Regions from separate parts of the Thioalkalivibrio sp. ALgr3 genome, predicted to be linked through region 2. Evidence: predicted binding sites of a transcription regulator. Region 2 holds the regulator's gene; the other holds the start of a gene.

What was found. The regulator FliA, encoded in region 2, starts transcription of late flagellar genes. The targets are predictions, from matches to a motif close to GCTAAAGTTNNNNNNNNNNCNGCCGATA.
Region 1: the regulator FliA is predicted to act here: its motif matches at 4,590-4,617, upstream of C998_RS0112545 (chemotaxis protein).

What each region holds. Positions count from the first base shown of each region.
Region 1 is NZ_KB897995.1:17,358-24,418, forward strand. It holds gene flgE (flagellar hook protein FlgE) at 1-877, opposite strand, end outside; gene C998_RS0112525 (flagellar hook assembly protein FlgD) at 911-1,606, opposite strand; gene flgC (flagellar basal body rod protein FlgC) at 1,617-2,039, opposite strand; gene flgB (flagellar basal body rod protein FlgB) at 2,061-2,474, opposite strand; gene C998_RS0112540 (protein-glutamate O-methyltransferase CheR) at 2,619-3,434, opposite strand; gene C998_RS0112545 (chemotaxis protein) at 3,630-4,559, opposite strand; gene flgA (flagellar basal body P-ring formation chaperone FlgA) at 4,783-5,451, shown strand; gene flgM (flagellar biosynthesis anti-sigma factor FlgM) at 5,544-5,861, shown strand; gene C998_RS0112560 (flagella synthesis protein FlgN) at 5,866-6,348, shown strand; gene C998_RS0112565 (flagellar brake protein) at 6,430-7,061, shown strand, end outside.
Region 2 is NZ_KB897977.1:189,290-196,350, reverse strand. It holds gene flhA (flagellar biosynthesis protein FlhA) at 1-1,020, shown strand, start outside; gene flhF (flagellar biosynthesis protein FlhF) at 1,076-2,482, shown strand; gene C998_RS0103545 (MinD/ParA family protein) at 2,466-3,290, shown strand; gene C998_RS0103540 (RNA polymerase sigma factor FliA) at 3,287-4,048, shown strand; gene C998_RS0103535 (chemotaxis response regulator CheY) at 4,088-4,468, shown strand; gene C998_RS0103530 (protein phosphatase CheZ) at 4,504-5,286, shown strand; gene C998_RS0103525 (chemotaxis protein CheA) at 5,359-7,061, shown strand, end outside.

The DNA.
Region 1 (7,061 bases), on a different contig from region 2:
CCTGATTGAGGTCGCTGACGCCGAAATCGGAGCCGTACTGGGTCGTACCGGCGAAATCGATGGTGATCTCGTGGTCATCCTCGAAGTTGCCACCGGGAGTGAAGGTAAAGGTCGCGTCGTCGTCATCCATCGCGTCGAAGTCCAGCTCGCCGTTGGCATCGAACGCCAGCTGCTTGGGATCGCCCTCATTGACCACCTCGCCGTTGACGGAGACGTAGGCCTCCCACTCGTTGTCATCGGTCTTGGTGAAATAGACCTCCGCGTCCTGGGCCTCGCCCTGGCCGTTGTATACCGTCAGCGAGGTGGAGAAGTTGTAACTGTCGGGGACGGCCACGCCGTCATCGGTCTCGAAGCCGTCCTCGATCACCGGGGAATCCGACTGCAGATTCAGCCGGGCCTCGATATCGGACGTCACCTGAGGCGCCCCCTCACCGGTCTGTAGCTGCAGATTGCCCGGAGTACCGCCCAGATCCGCGGGATCGGTATCACCGTCCTCGGCGATGTACCCCTGCAGGTTCTGGCCCTGGCTGTTCACCAGGAATCCCTCGCGATCCACCTGAAACTCGCCGGCGCGCGAATAAACGGTATTGCCGCCGTCATTGAGCTGGAAGAAGCCCTCGCCGTCGATCGCCAGATCCAGACCGTTCTCGGTGAACTCGGTCTGCCCCTGGGTGAACTGCTGGGTCACCGCCAGCAGGCGCGAGCCGGCACCGGTGGCGGTCTGCGAGGTCCCGCCGAAGGACTGCGCATAGACGTCCCCGAATTCCGCGCGCGATTTCTTGAACCCGGTGGTCCCCGAGTTGGAGATGTTGTCGCCGGTCACGTCCAGGTCGGCCTGGGCCGAATTCAGTCCGCTCAATCCGATGTTGAAGGGCATGTTCCGTTCCTCCGTCAGGTTTTTCGTCGAACGTCAGCCGGAGATCCGGCGCACGTCGGAAAAGTCGATCTCGCCCACACCCTGCACATTCAGTGCCAGGCCGTTTTTCTCGCCGCCCATGGAGACGCTGTCCACGCGCTGGTTGAGAAAGGTCTCCAGCGATTCGGTGGACTCGCCACTGCGCGCGGTGGCCCGCACCTCATAGACCCCGGGCGGTGCGTGCTGGCCGTTGTCGGTCAGCCCGTCCCACTGGAAGTCCTGCAGCCCGGCGCCCATCGCGCCGAGATTCATGCTGCGCACACGTTCGCCGGCCCCGTTCATAATCTCGAGCTCCACCGACTCGGCCGAGGCCCCCAGCTCGAACGCGCCGCTCATGCCGCCCTCGGGGCCCAGCTGGCCGAACTCCACCGGCACCAGCACGTCCTTGCCAACGAGGTTCGCGCCCTGCACCGCCTGGTTCTGGCCCATCGACTGGGCGAAGCCCTCGAAGGACTCGTTCAGCTCCTGGATCCCGGTGACGCTGGAGAACTGCGCCATCTGCGCGATGAAGTCCCCGTTTTCCATCGGCTCGAACGGGTCCTGGTTCTGCAGCTGGGTGGTCATCAGCTTGAGGAAGTCCTCCTGTCCCAGCTCGTCATTCAGCCCCTCGGCTTCCTGACGGTCGCGCTGGGCCTGACGGTCGGTACGAATCCCCGCCCCTTCCAGCATGTCGGGAGTCAGTCCGTTCATCTGCGTTCTCCTAGCCCTGTCCGCCCATCTGCAGCGTGCGCTGCATCAGCTGGCGGGTGGTGTCCATGACTTCGACGTTGGCTTCGTAATTGCGCGAGGCCGACATCATGTTGGCCATCTCCTCCACCACGCTGACCGCGGGCCGGAAAATATAGCCTTCTTCGTTCGCCTTCGGATGGTTCGGCTCGTAGTGCATGTGCGGCTCGGCGTCCGATTCCTCGATCCCCGCCACCTGCACGGGTGTCGCCGTCCCGTCGCGGTTGGCCTGGTCCATCACCGCCTGAAACAGGACATGCTTTCCGCGATAGGCCTCCTCGGCACTGCCCGCCGCCGTATTGGCGTTGGCCAGGTTCGAGGACACCGTATTCAGTCGCGCCGACTGTGCTGTCAGCGCGGAAGCCGAAGTATTGAAAAGATTGAACAGATCACTCACGGCTGAGGCCTCCCGTCAGATTCAGCGATTGCCCTGGAAGGCATCGCGAATGCCGGAAACCCGGCGGTTAAGAAATTCGAGACTGCTCTGGTACTTGACCGAGTTCTCCGCGAAGGCCGCCCGTTCCATCTGCGGGTCCACGGTGTTGCCATCCAGCGACGGCTGCGACGGCACGCGGTATTTCATCTCCGCCCCGCCGGCGCCGCCCGCGCCACCGCTGCCGTCCTGATGACCGGCGCGGGTCTGGCTCATCGCCAGCTGCCCGCCACCGCCCCCGGCGGCCGCCTCCAGCTCGCTGCGAAAATCGAGATCCCGCGCCTTGTAACCGGGGGTGTCCGCATTGGCGATGTTCGAGCTCAGCACTTCCATGCGCTGCGCACGCAGGTCGACCGACTGCGGCAGGATCCCGAGGGCGTTGTCCAGCGATATGCTCATCCCGTTTCGTCCGGCCCGCGCATGGCGGGCATTGGTTGCCTGAACGCAGAGATGCAATCGCCGTGCCACGCATGGGCGCCAGGATCGGAGGGAGAGAGAAGAAAGAAATCGCCGGGCCCGTTGCAGGCCCGGCGCGGGCGGGGTTCAGCCCTTCAGACGCAGGACCGAACCGTACTCGGTACGCACGGTCTCGTAGGCCTTGCTGTAGGGCCCGACCGTCTCGGAAGCGCCAAGAAACAGATAGCCACCGGGGTTGAGCTGCTTCGCAATACCGTCAAGGACCTGACGCTTGGTCTCGGCGGAGAAATAGATCAGGACGTTACGGCAGAACACGATGTCGAACTTCCCCAGCGCCGCGTAGCTGTCGACCAGGTTGAGTTTCTGGAACCGGCAGCGGCGCTGCACCTCGGGGATGATCTTGTGCCCCTCGGGCACGGTCTGGAAGAACCGGGATCGCCGCGACTCGCTGAGCCCGCGCACGATGCTCAGACCGTCATAGACTCCCTTGCGCGCGTCTTCCAGCACGCCTTCCGACAGGTCCGTCCCGAGAATGCTGACGGGCGCCACCCGGCGCGGGCGCGACGCCTCCCATTCCGAGACCACCATCGAGATGCTGTAGGGCTCCTGGCCACTGGAACACCCGGCCGACCAGACCTTGATCGACGACCGCGTGGAAGCCAGCTCCGGGAGGATCACGTGGCGCAGGATCTCGAACGGAAAACCGTCGCGAAACCAGGAGGTTTCGTTGGTGGTCATCGCGTCGATGACGCGCGTGCGCAGCTTCGGACTGGGCGCCTTGCGCAGGGCGTGGAGCAGTTCCGGCACGTCCTTGTAGCCGAATTCATCCAGCAGGCGGGACAGCCGGCTGGACACCAGGTACTGGCGGCTGTCCCCCAGCACCAGGCCACAGCACTCGGAGAGAAAGCGCGCGAATTCTTCGTAGTCACGGGAATCGATCACGCACAAAACTCCGTGTTAACACGTGCCGGGCCCGTCCGCCGTCCGCTGGTTGTTCGGTTCGAGGATTCCATGCCGCCACAGTATAGGGCTTCAGGGCGACCTTGCGGGAGTCCGCGACACGCAAAGGGGCGGCAAGTGCCGACCGCCCGCCTCCGCCGGGCCGGCAACCCCTCGCCCCCGGTAACCACCGACATCTCAGGCGGTCTTGTTGATCTGTTCCAGGACCGCACTGGCCAGTTCGTCCGGGTTGAACTTGGAAAGGAACGCATCCGCGCCGGCCCGACGCACCATGTCGGTATTGAATTCGCCGCTGAGCGAGGAATGCAGCAGCACCCGCAGCGGCCGCAGCCGCTCGTTCTCGCGGATCTTTGCCGTCAGGGTATAACCGTCCATGCGCGGCATTTCGATATCCGAGATCACCAGCTCGACCGTGTCGTGGATCGGGCCCTCTGCGGCTTTCTCCTCCAGGTAATCCAGGGCTTCACGCCCGTCCTTGCACAGCACGTAGGGCCACTCGAGCCCCTGGATGGCGCTTTCGATCTGGCGGCGGGCCACCACCGAGTCGTCGGCGATGACGATTTCCCGACGCTCGGGTGTCTGCTCGGCCACCGCGGAACGCACGCTTTCCGACACCTCGGTGGGCAGCGGATTGACCAGCGACAGCACGCGCTCCACGTCGATGATCTCCACCAGCTTGTTGTCGAGTTCGGTGACCGCCACCAGAAACGACTCGCGCCCGGTGCCGCGCGGGGGCGACTTCACCTGGTCCCAGTTGACGTTCACGATGCGATCCACCGCCGATACCATGAAGCCCTGCACCGAGCGGTTGAACTCCGTGATCACAACCTTCTGCTGCCCGTCCGCCCCGGCCCGGGTCGATTGCATGCCCATCGCCCGCGCCAGATCGATGATCGGCACGGTCTTGTCGCGCAGGGTGGTGACGCCCCGCACCACCCCGGCGGACCCGGGAATCTGGCGCAACTGCGGCAGCGGAATCACCTCGCGCACCTTGAACACGTTGATCCCGAAGGTCTGCGTGCCGCCCAGATAGAACAGCAGAAGCTCCATCCGGTTCTGCCCGACCATCTGCGTGCGCTGGTTCACGTCGTCAATAAACTGACTCACGGTTCTCGCCCCCTGGGTTGTTCTCCCTGCTAACGGCCGCGCCGGCGGGAGCTTGAACCACGCATCGGGCGCGCAGGACAGGCGCCGGATGCCATGGCACAGAATCTGCATGTATTCCGTTACGAAGACACAGGGTCAACGGTGACCGGACATGCACCTTCTCAAGTTACAGGCTTTGCTCCCGTACCGCAGCCCGGGCCGCAGCGGGGGTACGCTCCTCCTGATGCTCGCGCTCCTCGCCCCGACCGCGCAAGCGGAGATCGAGCCGGTGCAGAACATTCGCGACAGCGCGGAACGGTTCCTGCACCAACAGCTGGGGGACCACAACGGTGACGATGTGGAGGTGCAACTCGGTCATGTCGACGAGCGCCTGCGCCTCAAGCGCTGCGACGAGCCCCTGGAGGCTTCGCTGCCGCCCGGCGGACGCCCGAGGGGCAATACCGCGGTCAACATCCGTTGCCCCGGACCGGTGACCTGGTCGGTGTACGTTCCGGCCGCCGTGGAACGCCACGCCGAGGTGGTGGTGGCCCGACGCAACCTGTCGCGTCAGCAGACCCTGGGACCGGGCGATCTGCGCATGGAACGCATCGAGACGTCGCGCCAGGCCACCCATTATTTCGAGGATGCATCCGAGGTCGTCGGTCTGCAGACCCGCCGCGCGATCCGCCAGGGCCAGGTCATCGGCCAGCAGCACGTCAACGAACGCCAGGTGATCCAGCGCGGCCAGCGCGTTACCATCCTCGCCAACAGCGGCAGCGTCACTATCCGCATGCAGGGCGAAGCCCTGGAGGACGCCACGGCCGGCGACTGGATCCGCGTGCGCAACACGTCCTCGGGACGCGAGATCGAGGGCGAGGTCCAGCCATCGGGCACGGTTCGCGTCGCCCTGTAGTAAAATGTGACGGAAATCCCGCAACTGACCCTACAGTTTCGGGCATTCCGGCCGATACACGCGGTAGACCAGTAAAACGACAGGACAAAGTCATGGATATCAAAGGCCCCAACATCAACGGCCTGCGCCCCGACAGCCAGAACGGCGGAGTCCGCGGCCGTGACGACGACGCCCGCACCGGCGGCAACGGGGTGGATCGCGCCGGCAATGGCGATGCCGCCAGCGGCGACGCCGTCACCCTGACCGGCGCCGCCCAGGCCATGAACGGCAGCGGCGAAGCCAGCGAGGCCGCACCGTTCAACGAGGCGAAGGTGGCCGAGATCCGCGAGGCGATCGCTCAGGGGAACTACCCGATCGACAACGAAGAGCTGGCCGATCGCATGATGGAAATCGAAGGCCTGCTGCGGTGATCCGGTGGTGACCGACGAAACCGGAATTCGTCCTTCCCTGGAGGAATCCATCCGTCTCGGACAACGGCTGGAGGATATCCTGCTGGAGGAAACCCGGGCCATTGAGTCACGCGAACCGGATCGACTGCAGGCCGCGGTCCAGCGCAAGCAGGAACTGCTGCGTGCACTGGAAACCGAAACCCGCAAACAGCAGCAATGGATCGAGGCCCGCGGGGCCGAGTTCACCCCGGAAGGGGTGGCGCGGCTGTTCGCGCGGCTGGAGGGAGGGGAGCACCTCAATGACCGCTGGCAGGCGCTGCGGGCGACGATCGAACGCTGCAACGAACTCAACCAGGGCAATGCCCGGCTGATCGAACGCAACCAGCGCCGGGTGCAGATGTCCATGCAGATCCTGCGCGGCGAGGACAGCGGCCCGGCCACGACCTACGATCCCTACGGCAAGGCCCGCCACCGTCGTACCACCGGCCAGACCATCACCCGCGCCTGAGCCCGGGTTGGCTCCGGACAGGCGTGAACTCCGTCACAGGGTGTATGATGCGCGAACCCACTTCGGACGCGACGTGCCCTCATGGATGACAACGATTATACCGTCGACACCCCGGAACGCATCGGCCAGATCCTGCGCGACCTGGACCATGGCCTGACCCTGGTCAGTATCCGCCTGGAAGAAAGCGGCCCGCTGCACACCTCGGCGCTGATCCGTCTGGATGCCGACGCGCGGCGTCTCTACCTCGACCAGCTGCAACCTCCTTCCCTGCACCAGCGGATCCGGCCCGGCCAGCCCCTGCGCGTATTCGCGACCCTGCGCGGGGTGGCCGTGCGGTTTACCACCGAGGTCCGCCAGATCGTCAGCGAATCCCCGGGGGATCTCTACGAATGTCCGTATCCCGCCGAACTGCAATACCTGCAGCGTCGCGAGACCTTCCGCGTTCATATCCCCCTGAGCAATCGCCCGACCCTGCAGATCCAGGGCGAGATGCACGAAGAACCGATCGAGGGATCGGTGGTGGACCTTTCGGCCGAAGGCATGTGCGTGGAACTGCCGAATGAAGTGCTGCAGGAGATCCCCTATGGCAGCCGCCTGGAATTCACCAACCTGCTGCTCCCGGACGTGCAGGAAAGGGTCTCCGGCGCCGCCAGGCTGGCCAACTCGCGCCCTTCCACTCGCGAAGGCCATTCGTATGCCGGCTGCGCGATCAT
Region 2 (7,061 bases):
CTGGAGGTCGGCTACCGCCTGATCCCGCTAGTGGACCGGACCCAGGACGGGCAGCTGATGGGGCGGATCAAGGGCGTGCGCCGCAAGCTGTCGCAGGAGCTGGGCTTCCTGCTGCAGCCGGTGCATATCCGCGACAACCTCGAACTGAGTCCGAACACCTACCGCATCGCCCTGCTGGGCGTGACCGTCGCCGAGGCCGAGGTGTTCCCGGACAAGGAGCTGGCGATCAACCCGGGCGAGGTCTTCGGCGAGGTACCGGGGACGCCGACCAAGGATCCGACGTTCAACCTGGATGCCCTGTGGATCGACCCGGAGAACCGCGAACAGGCGCAGGGGGCGGGGTACACCGTGGTGGACGTGTCCACGGTGATCGCGACCCATCTGTCGCAGGTGTTCCGCGAGAACGCGCACCGGCTGATCGGCCACGAGGAGGCCCAGCACCTGCTGGACCAGCTGGCGCAGCGTTCGCCCAAGCTGGTGGAAAACCTGGTGCCGAAGACGCTGTCGCTGAGCGTGATCCTGAAGGTGCTGCAGAACCTGCTGGCCGAACAGGTCTCCATCCGCGATCTGCGCACGATCGCCGAAACCCTGGCAGAGGAGGGTGCCAAGAGTCAGGATCCCGGCACTTTGACCGCCGCAGTCCGGGTCGCCCTGTCGCGCTCCATCGTCCAGGACCTGGTGGGACCGGAGGAGGAGCTGCCCCTGATCGCCCTCGACCCCTCGTTGGAACAGCTTTTGCATAAGTCTCTGCAGGGCAGCAATGGCGACACCGTCGGACTGGAGCCGGGCCTGGCCGAACGCCTGCAACGATCGGTGGGCGAGGCCGCCCAGCGTCAGGAGGCGGCGGGACAGCCGGCGGTGCTGGTGGTGGCCCCGGAAATCCGCTCCTGGATCGCCGGGTGGCTGCGGGGCGCGGTGCGCAACCTGACCGTCCTCGCATTCACCGAGATCCCGGACAACCGGCGGATCCGGGTGGTGGCCACGGTGGGACAGGATGAAGCAGACAAGAAGTCGGCGTGATGTGCGAACGGGCATGGCCTGAAGCACCAGTCAACGATCGGCGGGAGAGCGAACGATGAATGTCAGACGATACCGGGCACGGGACATGCGCGACGCGATGCGCCAGGTCCGCGAGGAGCAGGGCGAGGACGCCGTGATCCTGTCCAGCCGCCGGGTCGACGGCTGGCTGGAGGTGGTCGCGGCCCTCGATGGCGGCGAGGAGCCCGCCGGAACGGCAGAGGGTGACGGCCGGGGTGCCCCGCGGCAGGACGACGCCGGCAGCGGGGCACGCTCCGCCCGGGAATCGATGCGCCAGGGTGTGCGCGATGAATCGGCGCCACGTGGTGAGCACTCGCGCGCGCCGGAGCCCGCGGCGGCTTCCGCCGGCGGGGGATCGGCTGCCGGGTCCCGGCAGCGGCCGGCCCCGCAATGGCCCACCGACCCCGAGGTGTCCGCGATGCGTCAGGAACTGCGGGATCTGCGCAGTCTGCTGACGCGGCAGTACGAAGAGAACGAGCAGGCCCGCTGGGCGGCGCGGCATCCACTGGCGGCCGAATGCAAGGCGCGGCTGATGGATCTGGGCTTCCGCGAGCCGCTGGCGCGCAGCCTGGCCGGCAGCATCCTCGACGATCACAGCTCGGAGGAGGCATGGGAGCGCCTGCGGGCACGCCTGTCGGGTGCCATCGTCACCGCGCGCGCCTCGATCCTCGACGAGGGCGGGGTGCTCGCGCTGGAGGGACCGACCGGGGTCGGCAAGACCACCACCATTGCCCGGATTGCACTGCGCCAGATCCGCCGCATGGGGCCGGATTCGGTCACCCTGGTCACCATGGACGCGCAGCGCATCGGCGCGACGCGGCAGTTGCAGGCCTTCGGCCAGATGGCGGGAACCGCGGTGCGTGTGGTGGAGACGGAGGCCGAGCTGCGCGAGATGGCGCGGCGCTCGGCGGGCAGCGGGCACCTGATCCTGGTGGATACCGCCGGACAGTCGCCGCGTACCGCCCCGCGCGAACCCCTGCTGACGGACATGCCCGCCGACGTGCGCGCGGAGACCTGGCTGGTGATCGCGGCCACCACCCAGGGGATGGCCCTGCGGCGGGTGCTGGAGGCATTTGCCCCCACGGAACCCTCGGCCCTGGTACTGACCAAGCTGGACGAGGCGGAACAGCTGGGCGAGGTGCTTTCGGTACTGCTGGACCAGCCGCTGGGTGTTGCGTTCATGAGCGACGGCCAGCGCATCGCCGAGGACTTCCATCGCGTGGATACCGGACATCTGACCCGCCTGGCGCTACAGGAGGAACCCGAGCACGGGGCGGCCGATGCCTGGGTCGACGAGGCGATGCAGGCCTGGCGGCGGCGCCAGGCGACGGAACGCGAGGCGCGGCGACCGCGATCCGCGGACGAGCCGGCCGCGGGCGAGGAGCCCGCCCCGCTGGAAATGATTCAACCGGTGCTGAAGGGACGTCATGTCACACAACACTAAGCCCCTGAAGGTGGTCGCGGTGGCCTCGGGCAAGGGCGGGGTCGGCAAGACCAATGTCTCGGTCAACCTGTCGGTCGGACTGGCCCGTCTGGGACGCGAGGTCATGCTGTTCGATGCGGATCTGGGGCTCGCGAATGTCGATGTACTGCTGGGCCTGCGTCCGCAGCGGACGCTGCACGACCTGGTGACCGGGGACGTCGAGGATCTGGAAGACGTGATCATCGAGGGCCCGGAGGGAATCCGCGTGGTGCCTTCCGCGTCCGGGATCGCGACCATGGCCAACCTGAGCCGGCCGGAACATCACGGTCTGATCCAGGCCTTCAGCATGTATACGCGACCGCTGGACGTACTGGTGGTGGATACCGCGGCCGGGTTGCAGGAGTCGGTGACCAGTTTCTGTCAGGCCGTGCAGGAGACCCTGGTGGTGGTCACCGACGAGCCGGCATCGATGACCGACGCCTATGCGCTGATCAAGGTCCTGCATCGGGATCATGGCGTGAACCGGTTCCGCGTGGTCGCGAACATGGTGCAGGGCCGAGCCGGGGCGGAACGGGTGATGCAGAAGCTGCAGGCGGTTTGTTCCACCTATCTGCCGGAGGTCATACTGGATCTGGTGGGCGTGATTCCGCTGGATGATGCCCTGCGCCAGGCGGTGCAGAAACGGGCGCCGGTGGTGCAGCAGTCCCCGGGCAGCCCGGCGGGACGGGCGTTCCTCGAGCTGGCGCGCAAGGTCGACGGCTGGCCGGTGGCCCGCGGCGCCAGCGGGGGAGTTGGGTTCTTCGTCGAAAGGATGCTGCAAAGCGCATGAACACGCCAAAGAACAGACTTGCAGGATACGCCCGGGCGGGGACCGGCGGACCGGACCAGCTGGTCGCGGACCACGTCGAGCTGGTGAATCGGATCGCCCATCACCTGATGGCCCGGCTGCCGGCCTCGGTTCAGGTGGATGACCTGGTGCAGGCGGGCATGGTGGGGCTGATCGAGGCCGCGCGGCAGTTCGAAGGCGGCCAGGGGGCGACCTTCGCCACCTACGCCGGGATCCGCATCCGCGGGGCGATGATCGACGAGCTGCGTCGCAGCGACTGGACGCCGCGCTCGGTGCACCGCAACAGCCGGCGGATCTCCGAGGCGATGCAGACGGTGGAGGCCCGCGAGGGCCGCGCCGCCCGCGCCCCGGAGATCGCCGAGGAGCTGGGCGTCCCGGTGGAAACCTACTACCAGATGCTGGATGATCACGCCGGTGCCCATCTGTTCGCGCTGGACGAGGTGGGCGGCCCGGAGGGCGAGGCGGATCGCGTGCTGGAAGGGCAGGAGCAGTCCCCGTCGCGGCGCATCGAGGCCGGGGAGTTCCGCGAGGAACTGGCCGGCGCACTGGGCGATCTGCCCGAGCGTGAACGACTGGTGCTCAACCTGTACTACACCGAAGAACTCAACCTGCGCGAGATCGGTGCCGTGCTGGACGTGACCGAATCGCGCGTCAGCCAGATCCGCAGCCAGGCGGTGCACCGTCTGCGGGCGCGTCTGGGCTCGTGGCTCGAAGACGTCGAGTCCCTGCAGATATTCTAAGGTTCAAACACATTCCCGGAGCGAACTGTGGACAAGGGTATGAAAATCCTGATCGTGGACGACTTCTCCACGATGCGGCGCATCATCAAGAATCTCCTGCGGGATCTTGGCTTCAACAACACCATGGAGGCCGACGACGGGAGCACGGCCCTGCCGATGCTGCAGAACGGCGACTTCGATTTTCTGATCACCGACTGGAACATGCCCAACATGCCGGGCATCGACCTCCTGCGCGAGGTACGCAAGGACGAGCGGCTGAAATCGTTGCCGGTGCTGATGGTCACGGCGGAAGCCAAACGCGATCAGATCGTGGAGGCGGCAGAGGCCGGCGTGAACGGTTACATTGTGAAGCCCTTCACGGCCGAGACGCTCAAGGAGAAGATCGAAAAGATCTTCGAACGTATTGAAGCTCAAGGCTGAATACCGCGACCGGCTGACACGGCAAGAGAGACCCGATGACCGAACAAGAGAATGCCTCCGGGGATGACCGGCTCGCGCTGGCGCGGGAGCTGGTGGGCGCTCTGGAAGGCGGTGACGAGGAGGCTTCGCGCCGCCTGATCCAGGAGCTCGCGCGGCCTTATGAACGCGAACTGTTCGACGAACTGGGCAAGCTGACCCGCGAACTGCACGAGGCACTGGAGAGCTTCCGGGGCGATTCGCGTCTGGTCGAGCTGGCGCAGGACGAGATTCCGGATGCGCGCGAGCGTCTGAGTTACGTGGTGACCCAGACCGAACAGGCCACGCACGAAACCCTGAATGCGGTGGAATCGTCCCTGCCGATTGCCGAGGCATTCGCCGGGCGTGCCGCGGAACTCACCGAAAAATGGACCCGGTTCCGCAACCGCGAACTGTCGGTGGAGGAATTCCGCGAGTTCGCGCGCGAACTCGATGCATTTTTCGAACAGACCGGCAAGGACACCGAGGAACTGCGCCGGTTGCTGTCACAGGTCCTGATGGCACAGAGCTACCAGGATCTCACCGGGCAGGTGATCCGGCGGGTCATCCGTCTGGTCACGGATCTGGAGGAAAACCTGGTCTCGCTGATCCGCCTGTCTTCCGGGCGCCTGGAGAAGGATGCCCGGTCGGCGGCCGAAAAGGCCCCGGAGGCGGAACGAACCGCACGCGAGGAGGACCGCCGCGGGCATGGACCCGCGGTGCCCCACACTCAAGATTCCGGCACGGATGTCGTTCAAGGACAGGACGAGGTGGACGATCTGCTGTCGAGCCTGGGGTTCTAGGGTCCGTCCCGGGATCCCCTTGCACCGGCAGCCATCTGCCGACGATTCGAGTCACCGGAACGGAGAGACCGCATGGCCATCGACCCCAACGACGAAATCCTCCAGGACTTCCTGATCGAGGCGGGGGAGCTGCTGGAAGGCCTGAACGAACAGCTGATCGACCTGGAGCAGCATCCGGACGATACCGATCTGCTGAATGCGGTCTTCCGCAGTTTCCATACCATCAAGGGCGGGGCCGGTTTTCTCGGGCTGGACCCGCTGGTGACGGTCTGCCATAACGCCGAAGACGTCTTCAACCTGTTGCGCAATCACGAGCGCCAGGTGGACGGCCAGCTCATGGACACCATGCTGCGGGTGCTGGACACCCTCAACGTGATGTTCGGCGAGCTGCGCGACGGCCAGGAGCCGACGCCGGCGCCCGAAGATCTGGTCGACACCCTGCGACGCATGGCCCGCAACGAAACGGTCCCCGTCGGCGGCGGGGACGAAGCCGCCCCGGTCGCGGAAGAAACGCCGGACGCGGCTCCGGCCGGGGAGGCAGCGCCGGCGACGGCCGACGACTGGCCGTCGGAGGCGCTGGAGGAAGCGGCCGAGTCGCCGTCCGCGCCGGAGCCGGCAGCCGATGACGCGCCGGGCGATGAGGAAGTCCGCGTGGGTGCCGGGGACGAGATCACCGACGACGAGTTCGAAGCCCTGCTGGACAGCCTGCACGGAGACCAGCCACCGAAGCCGGTGGATCCGGGCACGGCAGCGGAGTCGGCCCCGGAGGTCGCGGCCGCGGATGGCGGTGACGCGGGTGGTGGCGACGACGAGATCACCGACGATGAGTTCGAGAGCCTGCTCGACGAACTGCAGGCGAAAGGCGCTGGTCCACCGACCGCCCCGGCCGAACCGGCCGAGCCGGCCCCGTCCGCCGCCGCGGCGGGCGGCACCGGAGATGCGGACACCGGGCCTGCCGCAGAACCGGCGGCAGCCTCGCCCGGGGACACGGCCGGGAAGGAAAAGGAACAGAAAGCGGAAAGTTCCGGTCCTGCGCCCGCCTCCGGCGGTGCGCGCGGCGGCGCTTCCGGCGGTGGCGGCGCCGGCGGGAGTACCGGGGGCGGCGGCCAGGGCGGCGGTGGACACCAGGGCGAAACCTCGGTGCGCGTGGATACCGAGCGCCTCGACGAGATCATGAACCTGGTGGGCGAACTCGTGCTGGTGCGTAACCGGCTCAGCATGCTGCGTTCGGAGCACGTGGACGACGAGCTGGGCAAGGCGATCAGTTCGCTGGCGCTGGTGACCTCGGATCTCCAGGCCTCGGTGATGAAGACCCGCATGCAGCCGGTGAAGAAGGTCTTCAATCGCTTTCCGCGGGTGATCCGCGACCTGTCCCGCAACCTGGGCAAGGAAATCGATCTGGAGATTTTCGGCGAGGAGACCGACCTCGACAAGAACCTGGTCGAGGCCCTGGCGGATCCGATGGTCCATCTGGTACGCAACGCGGTGGACCACGGGATCGAGATGCCCGAGGAACGCGAGGCGGCCGGCAAGCCTCGCCGGGGTACGGTAGTGCTGGGCGCGGCGCAGGAAGGCGACCATATCGCCCTGATCATCAAGGATGACGGGCGCGGCATGGACCCGGATGCGCTGCGCCGCAAGGCAGTGGAAAAGGAGCTGATGGAGCCCGCGATGGCCGAGCGCATGACCGACCGCGAGGCCTTCAACGTGATCTTCATGGCCGGTTTCTCGACCAAGGCCGAGATCTCGGATGTCTCCGGGCGCGGCGTGGGCAT